Regions from separate parts of the Kitasatospora sp. NPDC098652 genome, predicted to be linked through region 2. Evidence: riboswitches for the same ligand, from Rfam matches in the RefSeq annotation. Region 2 holds a riboswitch; each other region holds the start of a gene.
What was found. Region 2 has a riboswitch for cobalamin ahead of metE (5-methyltetrahydropteroyltriglutamate--homocysteine S-methyltransferase). Riboswitches for the same ligand answer to the same signal wherever they lie in the genome.
Positions count from the first base shown of each region.

Region 1: linked by a shared signal. The riboswitch ahead of ACIQWA_RS12315 (ribonucleoside-diphosphate reductase subunit alpha) and the one ahead of metE (5-methyltetrahydropteroyltriglutamate--homocysteine S-methyltransferase) in region 2 are both predicted to bind cobalamin.
Region 3: linked by a shared signal. The riboswitch ahead of ACIQWA_RS39405 (peptidase) and the one ahead of metE (5-methyltetrahydropteroyltriglutamate--homocysteine S-methyltransferase) in region 2 are both predicted to bind cobalamin.
Region 4: linked by a shared signal. The riboswitch ahead of ACIQWA_RS39380 (CoA-acylating methylmalonate-semialdehyde dehydrogenase) and the one ahead of metE (5-methyltetrahydropteroyltriglutamate--homocysteine S-methyltransferase) in region 2 are both predicted to bind cobalamin.

Region 1 is NZ_JBIWAQ010000004.1:353,383-356,701, reverse strand. Features, by position in the region: gene ACIQWA_RS12315 (ribonucleoside-diphosphate reductase subunit alpha) at 1-1,121, opposite strand, end outside; cobalamin riboswitch at 1,314-1,446, opposite strand; gene ACIQWA_RS12310 (hypothetical protein) at 1,895-2,827, shown strand; gene ACIQWA_RS12305 (glycosyl hydrolase) at 2,967-3,319, shown strand, end outside.
Region 2 is NZ_JBIWAQ010000001.1:120,581-123,899, forward strand. Features, by position in the region: gene metE (5-methyltetrahydropteroyltriglutamate--homocysteine S-methyltransferase) at 1-1,618, opposite strand, end outside; cobalamin riboswitch at 1,796-1,965, opposite strand; gene ACIQWA_RS00490 (threonine/serine exporter ThrE family protein) at 2,200-3,319, shown strand, end outside.
Region 3 is NZ_JBIWAQ010000040.1:27,123-30,441, forward strand. Features, by position in the region: gene ACIQWA_RS39390 (enoyl-CoA hydratase/isomerase family protein) at 1-144, shown strand, start outside; gene mmsB (3-hydroxyisobutyrate dehydrogenase) at 177-1,028, shown strand; gene ACIQWA_RS39400 (enoyl-CoA hydratase) at 1,025-1,804, shown strand; cobalamin riboswitch at 1,903-2,043, shown strand; gene ACIQWA_RS39405 (peptidase) at 2,141-3,208, shown strand; gene ACIQWA_RS39410 (flagellar hook-length control protein FliK) at 3,243-3,319, shown strand, end outside.
Region 4 is NZ_JBIWAQ010000040.1:22,053-25,371, reverse strand. Features, by position in the region: gene ACIQWA_RS39385 (acyl-CoA dehydrogenase family protein) at 1-333, opposite strand, end outside; gene ACIQWA_RS39380 (CoA-acylating methylmalonate-semialdehyde dehydrogenase) at 330-1,829, opposite strand; cobalamin riboswitch at 2,040-2,231, opposite strand; gene ACIQWA_RS39375 (serine hydrolase domain-containing protein) at 2,319-3,319, opposite strand, start outside.

The DNA of each region.
Region 1 (3,319 bases), on a different contig from region 2:
CGGTAGGCCTCGTCGAACTCGGCGCCCCACAGGTCGACCAGCTCGGGGACGTCGGCGGGGGAGAACAGCGACCAGTCGGCGTTGGCGTTCACGCGGCGCATGAACTCGTCCGGGATCCAGTGGGCCAGGTTGAGGTTGTGGGTGCGGCGCGCCTCCTCACCGGTGTTGTCGCGGAGCTCCAGGAACTCCTCGATGTCGGCGTGCCAGGTCTCCAGGTACACGCAGGCCGCGCCCTTGCGGCGGCCGCCCTGGTTGACGGCGGCGACCGAGGAGTCGAGGGTGCGCAGGAACGGGACGATGCCGTTGGACTTGCCGTTGGTGCCGCGGATCAGGCTGCCGCGCGAGCGGATGCGCGAGTAGGACAGGCCGATGCCGCCGGCGTGCTTGGAGAGGCGGGCGATCTGCGCGTAGCGGTTGTAGATCGAGTCCAGGTTGTCCAGCGGCGAGTCCAGCAGGTAGCAGCTGGACATCTGCGGGTGCCGGGTGCCGGAGTTGAAGAGCGTCGGCGAGGAGGTGAGGTACTCCAGACGGCTCATCAGGCCGTACAGCTCGGACACCTCGCGCACCGACTGCTCGGAGTCGCCGACCGCCAGGCCGCAGGCGACGCGGAGCAGGAAGTGCTGCGGGGTCTCGATCACCTTGCGGGTGATCGGGTGGCGCAGCAGGTAGCGGGACTGGACGGTGCGCAGGCCGAAGTACTCGAAGCGGTCGTCGCCCTTGGTGTCGATGAGCGCGTTCAGGGCGTCGGCGTGCTTGGCGACGAAGGCCGCGGTGGTGTCGCCGATCAGGCCCTCGGCGTGGCCGACGGCGATCGAGGCGGAGAAGGAGGTCGAGCCCTGGCTGTTCGCCTCGTCGACGATCTCCAGGGCGAGCAGGCGGGCGGCCAGCTTCGAGTACTGGGGGTCCTCGGCGATCATCGACGCGGCGGCGTCCACGGCCAGCCCGCGCAGCTCGGCGAAGTCCGAGCCGGCGTGGCGGCCGCGCAGCGCGGCGGCGGCGACATGGCCGGGGTCGACCTCGGTGAGGTCGGCGCTGCGGTCGGTGAGCAGCCGCAGGAGAGCACCGCCGGGGTCGGAGACCGTCGGGTCGGTGAAGGCGGTACCGGAGCCCTGGGCGGGCAGGGTGACTGAGGCAGCGGTGGTCAAGGCGCTCTCTCCTGGCGGCGATCGTGCGGCGGTGATCGGGGTCACCCGGGCCGATCTGGGCAGGGGAGCACGGCGCGGACGCAGGAGCGCCGCGCGAGGTGTCTCCCCGGCCCGCCCGCGAGGCCCGGAGGGGTGGTGCTGGGTGCCGGCGCGGCCTCTGCGGGAGGGCCGTGGCGCACGCTGTTCGGCAGGTACTCGGACTCGCGGTACGGCTGCTGGAGCCGCCCGCACACCGCTGCGGGGCAGTCCCGGATTCCCACCGGGTTCCCCTGCATCGACAGCAGAAGCGAGCATACATGTAGTGGTGTCTCCTCGATGCGACACCACATGTAGTGCGGCGTGGTGTGTTGTCGCGATGACGGGTTGTGCCCGGGCCGGTGGCGGTTCGTGGTCGTCCGAGGCCCGGAAGCACGCTCCGGACGTGTCGCGGCCGCCCGCCGGACGCCTCGGATCCGGGCGTCGGACACCCGGGGCCGGCGCGCCGGGCGTCCGGGTTTCGATACGGAACGGTCACCGGGCCGAGGGACGGTGAGGGTGATGCCCTACGATCTGGGCGCATGAGCGACGGAACTGGTGTACCTGGGCACGGGCCGCAGGGGACGCCTCCCGCCGGGTCGGGGGGCGCACAGAATCAGCAGCCGGTGGGGCCGGGTCCGGTGCCGCCGCCGGGCGGTGGTTTCGGCCCGCCGCCGGCCTCGTACGGACCGGTGGCGCCGGCCGCGCAGCCGTTCTCCCAGCCCGTCCCGCCGGTGCCCCAGCCGGTTCAGCCGCCGGCTCCGCAGCCGCAGTGGCAGCAGCCTCCGCAGCAGTCGGGTCCTCCGCAGCAGCCGGTCGCGCCTCAGCAGCCGGTCCCGCCGCAGCGCGTCGAGCCGGACTGGGCGGCGCTGGCGGACCGCAACGAGGCCGAGAGCAGGCGCAAGCGCCGGGTGAAGATCATCGGCAGCGCGGTGGCCGTCGTCCTGGTGGGCGGTCTGGTCGCGGGCGGAGTGCTGCTGTTCGGGAAGAAGGACGACCCGGCCAAGCCCGGCGGCGGTGCGGTCGCGACCGCGCCCGCCTCGGTCAAGCCGACCCCCGGCCCGTCGAACGGCGGCGCGACCCCGGGCGGGCAGCCGGACGACCCGTCGAAGCCGATCTGGGAGGCCGCCACCGACCCGGCGCCGCAGGATGCGGGGGCACTGTTCTCCGCGCTGCAGGTGACGGTCAACGGCGTGTCCTGGAACCGGACCGTGGTCTCGCTGGACCAGCCCTGCTGGGACGGCAACTCCACCACCGGCGGGCTCGGCAAGGTCCTCGGGGACCAGGGCTGCCAGAAGGTGCTCCGGGCGACGTACGTCTCCGGCGACAGCGCGGTGACCGTCGGCGTCGCGGTCTTCGACCACAAGATCCAGGCCGAGACGGCGATCAAGAACTACACCGGGCAGCTCAAGGGCCTGCCCGCGCCGGGCGCCCCGGCGTTCTGTGCCAACCCCGGCTGCACCGGCACGCACAGCAGCCTGGGCCGGTACGCCTACTTCACCGTCGAGGGCTCGGCGAAGGGCGGCAACGCCCCTGATGCCACCGCGACCGCGGCGGCCTCCGGGTTCGCCGAGCACGTGAAGGCCCAGCTGCTCCAGCGGGCCAAGGCGGCGGGCTCGGCCACGCCGGGTTCGCAGGGCACGCCGACGGCCGCCGCGACCGGCTGACCCGCTGTGACACCCCGGTCCCGGCGGACCTGTGCGCCGGGACCGGGGGAGTGTGGCAGGCTCTCGTCGGAGTCATTCGTACGCGTGTTCCGGTTGCGTCCGTGGGGGTCGGCGCCGGCGAGAAACCGGAGGAGCGGTCGTGGCCCTGCCCAGAGCCCTGCGCGGTAAGCCGGCCGTCCTGGCCGCAGCCGGCGTCGTGGTCGCCGCCGGCAGTCTCGTGCTGCTGGACCGCGACGACCGGACCGAGGTCGGACTGCCCATTCGGGTGCCGGTGTCGGTCGGCGCCCCCGGCCGGACCCTGCCGCCGGACGTGGGCCGGGACCTGCTGGCCCGGGATCCGCAGGCCTCGCCGAACGCCCGCGCCGTCCAGCAGTTCCTCGCGGACCTGGAGGCCCAGGCCCGCACCGGGCACAGCGGCGGCACGGTGATCGGCCAGCACGTCGAGGCGCACAACGAGCGCAACAACCCCGAGTACGGCGACTATCGGGGCAC
Region 2 (3,319 bases):
CCCCGGCCAGCACCGGCGGCCGGACGTAGCGGGTGCCGTAGGACTGCACCCAGCCGTGCCGGGTGGCCAGGTAGCCGGTGAGCTGCTCGGCGAAGTACTGGACCATGTCGTTGCGCTCGGGCTCGCCGTGCACCAGGACGTCCAGCCCGGCCTTCTCCTGGTAGGCGATGACCTCGCGGACCTCCGCCGCCATCCGCTCCCGGTACGCGGCGGCGTCGATCCGCCCGGCGGTCAGGTCGGCGCGGGCGACGCGCAGTTCGGTGGTCTGCGGGAAGGAGCCGATGGTGGTGGTCGGCAGCAGCGGCAGTGCGAGCCGGGCCCGCTGGGCCTCGGCCCGTACGGGGTAGGGCTGGGCGCGCCGGGCGTCGCCCGGGGTGACGGCCGCGGTGCGGGCGCGGACGGCCGGGTCCCGGGTGATCGGCGAGGTGGCGCGGGAGGCCAGGTCGGCGCGGTTGGCGGCGAGTTCGGCGGTGATCGCGCCGGTGCCCTCGCGCAGGGCGCGGGCCAGCAGGGCGGCCTCGGTGGCCTTCTGCTTGGCGAAGGCCAGCCAGCGGGCGATCTGCGGGTCGATGTCGCGTTCGAGGGTGGCGTCGATCGGCACGTGCAGCAGCGAGCAGGACGGCGCGACGTCGACCCGGTCGGCGAGCCCGAGCAGGGTGGCCAGGGTGGCCAGCGAAGCGCCCAGGTCGTTGATCCAGATGTTGCGCCCGTCGATCACCCCGGCGACCAGGCGCTTGCCGGGCAGCCCGCCGACGGCGGCGAGGTCCTCCAGGTTGGCGGCGGCCGGCCCGGTGAAGTCCAGCGCCAGGCCCTCCACCGGGGCCTTGGCCAGCACCGCCAGGGCGTCGCCGAGGCGGTCGAAGTAGCTCGCCACCAGCAGCTTCGGCCGGTCGGTCCGCGCGCCCAGCTCACGGTAGGCCCGGGCGGCCGCGTTCAGCTCGGCCGGGGTCCGGTCCTGGACGAGCGCGGGCTCGTCCAACTGCACCCACTGCGCGCCCGCGGCCCGGAGTGCCGTGAGCAGCTCCTCGTAGACGGGCAGCAGCCGGTCCAGCAGGGTGATCGGCTGGAAGTCGGGGGCCACCCCGGGCGCCGGCTTGGCGAGCAGCAGGTAAGTGACCGGCCCGACCAGCACCGGACGGGCGTCATGGCCGAGCGCGAGGGCCTCCTCGAACTCGGCCACGGCCTTGGCCGGGTTCGCGGCGAAGGCGGTGTCCGGTCCCAACTCCGGGACGAGGTAGTGGTAGTTGGTGTCGAACCATTTGGTCATCTCCAGCGGAGCGACGTCCTGGTTGCCGCGCGCCATGGCGAAGTAGCCGTCCAGCGGGTCGGCGTCGACCGCCTCCCGGTGCCGCGGCGGGATCGCGCCGACCGCCACGGTGGTGTCCAGCACGTGGTCGTAGAGCGAGAAGTCGCCGGTCGGGACCTCCTCGATGCCGGAGTCGGCGAGCTGCTGCCAGTTCCCCCGGCGCAGGTCGGCGGCGGTGGCCAGCAGTGCCTCGGCGGTGACGGCGCCCTTCCAGTAGCCCTCGATCGCCTTCTTCAACTCCCGGCCCCGGCCCTGCCGGGGGTAGCCGTGGGCGGTGGCGAGGGTCGCCGCGGCTGCGGACTTCGTGGTCAAGGGACTCTCCTTCGCGAGTCTGATTCCTCAAGTGCCCGGCGACGGGGGCGAGGACGCGAAGGGACGACAGACCGGGCGACCGCCCGCACACGGGTACGGCTCCGCCTGGTGTGGTCGCCGACCCGCCCTCGAGGTCACCGGATGGCCGGGCGCGAACGGTCGCGCCCGGGCAGTGGCAGGTCTTCGGACTCGCGGGCCCGCCCGTCCTCGTCGAGGACCGGCACCTACTGGCCGTCGCTTCCCAGACCCGACCCGGGCCCAGTGCGTATGACGGCGGTCGTTCCCACTCACCGCTGCGGGGCAGTCCCGGACTGGCCTGTTGAAAGGCGTCACCGGGTTCCCTCTTACGACGCCCCGCCTGGCGGACGGGGCGAACCAGCTGCACCTGTCACCCTACGTCCGGCCCGCCGGTTTCCGGCCGGAGAACCGCGCAATCGTCCGCATGATGAGACGGCGCCGGCCGCCGAGCGGGGCGCGCGGATCATTCCGCACTCCGGGTGCGACGTTCACGAAGTGGTGACGATGGGTAGTCGAAGGAGTGCCGAGAGCAGCCGAGTTGGGGGGTGGTCCAGGGAGCGACGATGCGGGAACACGAGGAGAGCGGTGCGCGGGCCGGGACGGCCGGGCCGGACGGTTCGCGGGTGCCGTCGCAGGGCGGACCGGGCGCGGCCGAGGAGGCCGATCCCGGCTCCGGAAGACCGCCCCGGGCGGTGGGTGGCGCGGTCCGCTGGCCGGAGCAGATGCTGCCGCTGCTGCGTTCCCCGAACTCCGCCCACCCGGCGGCCGGGCACGGCGAGGAGGAGGACGAGGGTGCGGCCGAGCCGGGGCCCGCCGCGGTCGCCGCCGTGCTCGGACTGGCGCTGCTGGTGGGCGAGTTGATGCTGATCTGTGGCGAGGGCGCCGAGGACGTCGAGGCGGCGATGCTCGCCGTGGCGCGCACCTACCGGGTCCGCCCCTGCGACCCCCAGGTCGCCTTCACCCGGGTCGCGATCTCCTACCGGCCCGGCCACGGCGACCCGCCGGTGACGGCCGAACGCTTCGTCCGCCGCCCCACCGGGGACTACTCCGGGCTGGCCGCGCTGTTCCGGCTGGTCACCGAGATCACCGCGGGCGGTCTCGCCGTGGACGACGCCCACCGGCGGCTGCGCGCCGTGCGCCGGCACTGCCGCCACTACCCGGCCTGGGTCCTGGTCCTCTCCTCCGGCCTGCTGGCCGGCGCCGCCACCCTGCTGGTCGGCGGCCGGGCCGACGCCCGGGCCTGGCTGGTGTTCGTGAGCGCCGTGGTCACCACGGTGGTGGGCGGCGTGCTGGCCGACCGGGTCGAACGGCACGACCTGCCGGAGTTCTACCGGATCGCGGCGGCCGCGACCCCGGCCGCGGTGGTCGGCATCCTGATGTCCTTCAACCAGCTGCAGCTGCGCGGCTCGGTGGTGATCACCGGCGGACTGTACGCGCTGCTGCCCGGCTGGCCGATGGTCGCGGCCGTGCAGGACGGCCTCGCGGGCTTCTACCTCACCGCCGCCGCACGGCTGTTGGAGGTGCTGTACCTACTGGCGGGCGTGGTCGTCGGGGTGATGACCGTGCTCTACATCGGGGTCAACAACGGCGCGGACCTGGCGGCCGAGAGCGGCCCGGCCGCCACCTCCAACCCGCCGCTGCAACTCGCGGCCGCCGTCCTGCTCGCGCTGACCTTCGCGGTGC
Region 3 (3,319 bases), on a different contig from region 2:
CAGGTGATCGACAAGGACCGTTCGCCGCGGTGGAGCCCGGACACGCTGAGCGCCGTCGAACCCGCCGCCGTGGCCCGCTACTTCGCCCCGCTCGGCGAGCGCGAACTCGGCCTCGCCGCCACCACACCCCTGGAGCGCTGGTGACCCACGACATCGGATTCATCGGACTGGGCAACATGGGCGGCCCGATGGCCGCCAACCTGGTCAGGGCCGGGCACCGGGTGACCGGCTACGACCTGGTGCCGGAGGCGCTGCGGCAGGCGGAGGAGGTGGGCGTCCGCCCGGCGCGGTCCGCGGCCGAGGCCGTCCGCGGGGCCGACGTCGTCATCAGCATGCTGCCGGCCGGCCGCCACGTCCTGGCCGCCTACGCGGAGCTGCTGCCCGCCGCCGGCCCGGGAACGCTCTTCGTCGACTGCTCCACGATCGACGTCGCGGATGCCAGGGCGGCGCACGAGCTCGCGGTGAACGCCGGGCACCGCGCGGTGGACGCGCCGGTCTCCGGCGGAGTGGTCGGTGCGACGGCCGCGAGCCTCACCTTCATGGTCGGCGCGGAGAAGGAGCACTTCGAGAGCGCCCGCCCGGTGCTGGAGGCGATGGGCCGCAAGGTGGTGCACTGCGGCGCGCCCGGTGCGGGGCAGGCGGCGAAGATCTGCAACAACATGATCCTCGGCATCTCGATGATCGCGGTCAGCGAGGCGTTCGTGCTCGGGGAGAGCCTGGGGCTCAGCCACCAGGCGCTGTTCGACGTCGCCTCGACGGCCTCCGGCCAGTGCTGGGCACTCACCAGCAACTGTCCGGTCCCCGGGCCGGTGCCGGCCAGTCCGGCGAACCGCGGGTACCCGGCCGGGTTCGCCGCCGCGCTGATGGCCAAGGACCTCGGACTGGCCGCCGGGGCCGCCGAGGCAGCGGGCCTGCCGACCGAACTCGGACGCAGGGCGGCGCAGCTGTACGCGGACTTCGCGGCGGCCGAGGGGGCAGGCCTGGACTTCTCGGCGATCATCACCACGTTGCGGGAGGGCGGCAAATGACCGAGACCTACGAGACGATCCTGGTCGAGCGCAAGGGACGGGTGGGGCTGATCACGCTCGACCGGCCGAAGGCGCTCAACGCGCTCAACACCCGCCTGATGAACGAAGTCGTCGCGGCCGCAACGGACTTCGACCGGGACCCGGACATCGGCTGCCTGCTGGTCACCGGCTCGGAGAAGGCCTTCGCGGCCGGCGCCGACATCAAGGAGATGCAGCCCCTCGAGTTCGTCGACGCCTACCTCGGTGACTGGTTCGCCGCCTGGGACCGCTTCGCCGCCCTGCGCAAGCCGGTGGTGGCCGCCGTCGCCGGCTACGCGCTGGGCGGGGGCTGCGAGTTGGCGATGATGTGCGACATCCTGCTGGCGGCGGACACCGCGAAGTTCGGACAGCCGGAGATCAAGCTCGGCGTCATCCCGGGCATCGGCGGCTCGCAGCGGCTCACCCGGGCGATCGGCAAGGCGAAGGCCATGGAGCTGTGTCTGACCGGCCGGACGATGGGCGCCGAGGAGGCCGAGCGGGCCGGACTGGTCTCCCGCATCGTCCCCGCCGACCGGCTGCCGGCCGAGGCCCTGGCCACCGCCGAGACCGTCGCGGCGATGTCCTCTCCGGCGGCGATCATGCTCAAGGAGGCCGTCAACCGGTCGTACGAGACGACGCTCGCCGAGGGCGTCCGCTTCGAACGCCGTCTCTTCCACGCCGTCTTCGCGACGGCTGATCAGAAGGAGGGCATGGCGGCGTTCGCGGAGAAGCGCCCGCCGGAGTTCCATCACCGGTGACGGCACTCGCGGTGCGCCGCCCCTCGTCCGGGGCGGCGCACCGCCCGTCGCCGGTGCCGCCGTGATGTGACGCACGATCCCTTGACCCAGTCTTTTCCGTTTCGCCATGATGAGCCGTCACGTTGTGACTCCGTCGACGGGGGAAGTCCGGTCCGAATCCGGCGCTGACCCGCAACGGTAGGCCGCCGACGGCATGTCGGCGGCGAGCCCGAGTACCCGTCGGCGGGGATGTGTCGTCCCTCCTCCCGTCGTGGTCTGCGGGCCGGAGCTCCGAGGGCTGCCCGGCGTGGTGCCGACGTCCCCCGGGCCCCTGCGTCCAGGCCCGGAAAGGCACCCATGCCCGCGCTCCGCCGCACCCTCGGTCTGCTCGCGATACCCGCCCTGGCGCTCGCCACCGCGCTCCCGGCGGCCACCGCCGCCCACGCCGACACCACATCCTCCCGGACCGTTCGTCCCGACGCCGCCGCGGGCGGCTGGCTGGCCCGCCAGCTGGTGGACGGCGACCACTTCGAGTCCGTCTTCAACGGCACCGCCTACCCCGACCAGGGCCTGACCGTCGACGCCGTGCTGGCCTTCGCCGCCTCGCACAGCTCCGACGAGGCCGCCGCGAAGGCCACCGCCTGGCTGGCGAAGCCCGAGATCATCTCCGGCTACCTCGGCGACGGCACCACCGAGGCCTACGCGGGCGCCACCGCGAAGCTGCTGCTCGCCGTCGAGGTGCGCGGAGCGGACCCGGCGTCCTTCGGCGGCGTCGACCTGCCGGCCCGGCTGCGCTCGCTGCAGACCGCCGAAGGACGGTTCTCCGACCGCTCGCAGTGGGGCGACTACAGCAACGCCTTCGGCCAGTCCCTCGCCCTGATCGCCCTGCACCGCTCCCCCGGCGGCGCCCCCGCCGCGGCCGTCGACTTCCTGGCGAACAGCCAGTGCGCGGACGGCGGTTACCCGGTCTCCTTCGGCCAGCCCACCTGCACCAGCGACCCCGACGCCACCGCGCTCGCCGCCCAGGCCCTCGCCGCCACCGGCCGTACCGCCAAGGCGGACGCCGGCCTCACCTGGCTCGCCGCCCACCAGAACGCCGACGGCGGCTTCGCGGCCGCCGGGGCGACCACCTCCAACGCCAACACCACGGGCCTGGCCACCGAGGCACTGCTCGCCGGTGGGCGCCTCGGCGCGGGCCTCAAGGGCTGGAGCCGGCTGGTGAAGTTCCAGCAGGGCTGCTCCGCCGACCCGGCGGTGCGCGGCGCGGTCGCCTACGACGCGTCGGGCTTCAACGCGGGCAACGGTGCCCGGGCCACCGCGCAGGCCGTCCTCGGCCTGGCGGGCGCCCCGCTGGCCGCCCTCTCCGCCGCCGGGGCCCGCCCCGACGCCCCCACCCTGGCCTGCCCGACCCCGGCCGCCCGCTGACACGTCCAGGCCTGATCCCACGAGGAGAGTTCCGATGACCGAAACCCTCACCCCGGCCCGCCCCGTCCGCCGGATGCTCGGGTCGATCGCCGCCGCGGCGGCCCTCACCGC
Region 4 (3,319 bases), on a different contig from region 2:
GGCACGCTGCGCCTCGGTCCCGTAGCGGTCCACCATCCAGCCGACCATGTTGTGGATGGACAGGTAGGCGGCGATCGACGGGCAGCCGGTCGCGAGCGCCTCGAAGGCGACCACCCCGTCCAGTCGGGAGAGTTCCGATCCGCCGACGTCCTCGCGCACGTACACACCGGCCAGGCCCACGTCCGCCGCCTTGCGCAGCACGTCGACCGGGAAGTGCTCGTCCCGGTCCCATGCCACCGCGTGCGGGGCGAGGTGCTCGTCGGCGAAGGCCCGGGTCGCCTCCGCGATGGCGCGCTGGTCGGCCGTCAGGTCACTTGCGTGCACCGTACTCATCCCATCGTCGGCATGGTGAAGCTCGCACCCTCCTTGACCCCGGAGGGCCAGCGCGAGGTGACGGTGCGGGTGCGGGTGTAGAAGCGGATCGAGTCCGGGCCGTGCTGGTTGAGGTCGCCGAAGCCGGAGCGCTTCCAGCCGCCGAAGGTGTGGTACGCGATCGGCACCGGGATCGGCACGTTGACCCCGACCATGCCGGTGTTCACCCGGCGGGCGAAGTCCCGGGCGGTGTCGCCGTCCCGGGTGTAGATGGCCACGCCGTTGCCGAACTCGTGCTCGCTCGGCAGCCGCAGCGCCTCCTCGTAGTCAGCGGCGCGGACCACGGTCAGGACCGGGCCGAAGATCTCCTCCCGGTAGATCCGCATGCCGGGGGTGACCCGGTCGAACAGCGAGGCGCCGAGGAAGTAGCCGTCCTCGTGGCCGGGAAGGCGGAAGTCCCTTCCATCCACGACGAGTTCGGCTCCCTCCCGGACTCCGAGATCCAGGTAGCCGCGGACCCGCGCCAGGGCGTCGCGGCCGACCAGCGGACCGAAGTCGGCCGCCGGGTCGTCCGAGCGGCCGACCTTCAAGGCGGCGATCCGCTCGACCAGCTTCGCCACCAGCGCGTCCGCGGTCTCCTCCCCGACCGGGACGGCGACCGAGATCGCCATGCAGCGTTCGCCGGCCGAGCCGTAGCCGGCGCCGACGAGGGCGTCGGCGGCCTGGTCGAGATCGGCATCCGGCATCACGATCATGTGGTTCTTCGCACCGCCGAAGCACTGGGCGCGCTTGCCGTGCGCTGCCGCGGTCGCGTAGACGTACTGGGCGATCGGGGTCGAGCCGACGAAGCCGAGCGCCTCGACCCGGGGGTCCTCCAGCAGCGTGCCCACGGCCTCCTTGTCGCCGTTGACGACGTTGAGCACGCCCGGGGGAAGCCCCGCTTCGAGGAAGAGCTCGGCCAGGCGCAGCGGCACCGAGGGGTCGCGCTCGGAGGGCTTGAGGACGAAGGCGTTGCCGCAGGCCAGCGCGGGCGCGGCCTTCCAGAGCGGGATCATCGCCGGGAAGTTGAACGGCGTGATGCCCGCGACCACGCCGAGTGGCTGGCGCATCGAGTAGACGTCGATGCCGGTGCCGGCGTTGTCGCTGAACTCGCCCTTCAACAGGTGCGGGATCCCGGCGGCGAACTCCACCACCTCCAGGCCGCGCTGGATGTCGCCGTGGGCGTCGGCCACGGTCTTGCCGTGCTCGGCGGAGAGCAGCCGGGCCAGGTCCTCCTTCTCCTGCTCGACCAGGTGCAGGAAGCGCAGCAGCACCCGCGCCCGCCGCTGCGGGTTCCAGGCGGCCCACTCGGGCTGGGCCTGCGCGGCGTCGGCGATCACCGCCTCGACCTCGGCCCGGTCGGCCAGCGGCACCCGGGCCTGCACCCGGCCGGTGTTGGGGTCGTACACGTCGCCGAACCGGCCGGACGTCCCGGCGACGCGCTTGCCGCCGACGAAATGGGTCAGTTCACGGACCATCGGTTCCTTCTCTCATCGTGGATGGGGAGAGGAGGAATGGAGAGACCGCCGCCACCGTCCGGGCGCACGGTCGTGCGCGCCTACGGCGGTCCGGCGATTGACGTCAGCGTCGGGGGAGCAGGTGTGCCCCGACGGTCAGCACGGCAGGGCAAGGGGCAGCGGAACGGGAAGGGCAGCCCGGAGTCATGCGTGTCGTCTCCATCCTCGTGGAAAACACGGACCACCCGCGGCCGGTATCCTGACTCCCGGATCCACGCCCGCCCCCAGGCCTTCCCGGCTGGCTGCCAGTGGCCGTCATCCACGAGGACGAACTCCCCGGTCACAGTGGCGGGACCGTGCCGGACTCACACCGGCTTCCCTGACACCGCGGACCTGCCATCGACCATATAGTCGGACGTCCTAGTAAGTCCAGAGGCCCGGGGCCCGAGGCGCGAGGCCTGCGGCGCGCCCTGCTGTCGTGACCTCCCCCGCGTCCCCCCGGGTCGCGTGTCAGGCCTGGTCGGAGGCGTCACCGTAGACGTTGTCGGGGCTGACCACCCGGGTGATGGCCCGGCCGAGCAGGGTGCTGGGGTTCTCGCCGTTCGAGGGGATGTCCGTGTTGAGCAGGATCACCATCGTCGCCTTCTGGGCGGGCAGGTAGACCGTCAGGCTCTGGTAGCCGGGCAGGGAGCCCGCGTGGCCGATCCACCCGTGGTTGATGTCGATGCCCAGCCCGTAGGCGTCGCCCGGCGCGCCGGTGGGCTGCGCGTCGAGGCGCTCCGCCTGGGTCTTCGGGGACAGTAGGCCGCCGGTCGCGACGTTCTCCGCCCAGGAGCGCATGTCGTCGAGGTCCGAGATCATCGCGCCGGCTGCCCAGCCCCAGCTCGGGTTGAAGTCCGTGGCGTCCGCCACCGTGCCGTCCGGCGTCATGTCGGTGTAGCCGTGGGCGTGCGGCAGCGGGAACTCCGCCGCCACCGGCAGGAAGGTGTGGTCCAGACCGCTCGGCCGCGTGATCAGGTCCCGGATCACGTCCCGCAAGGGGCGGTGGGTGACCTTCTCGACGACCAGGCCGAGCAGCACGGTGTTGGTGTTGGAGTAGTCGAACTGCGTGCCGGGCGGGAACTGGTTGGGATGCTCGAAAGCGATGTCGAGCAGCTCGTTCGGCGACCACTGGCGATGCGGCTCGGTCGTCAGCAGGTGCTGGAAACCCGCGTCCTTGCTGTAGGCGAACAGGCCGCTGCGCATGTCCGCGAGCTGACGCAGCGTGATGTGCTCTCCGTCGGGCACCCCGTCGACGTACCCGGAGATCGGGTCGTCCAGGCCGACCTCGCCGCGGTCGACGAGCTGGAGCAGCGCGGTGACGGTGAAGGTCTTGGTCTCGCTGCCGATCCGCATGTTGAGGTCGGTTCGCATCGGGGCGCAGTCGCTCGTGTCCGCGACGCCGAAGGCCCGTACGTAGCGCGGCTGTCCGGGCTTCCAGACGCCCACGATCACGCCGGGGACACCGGCGT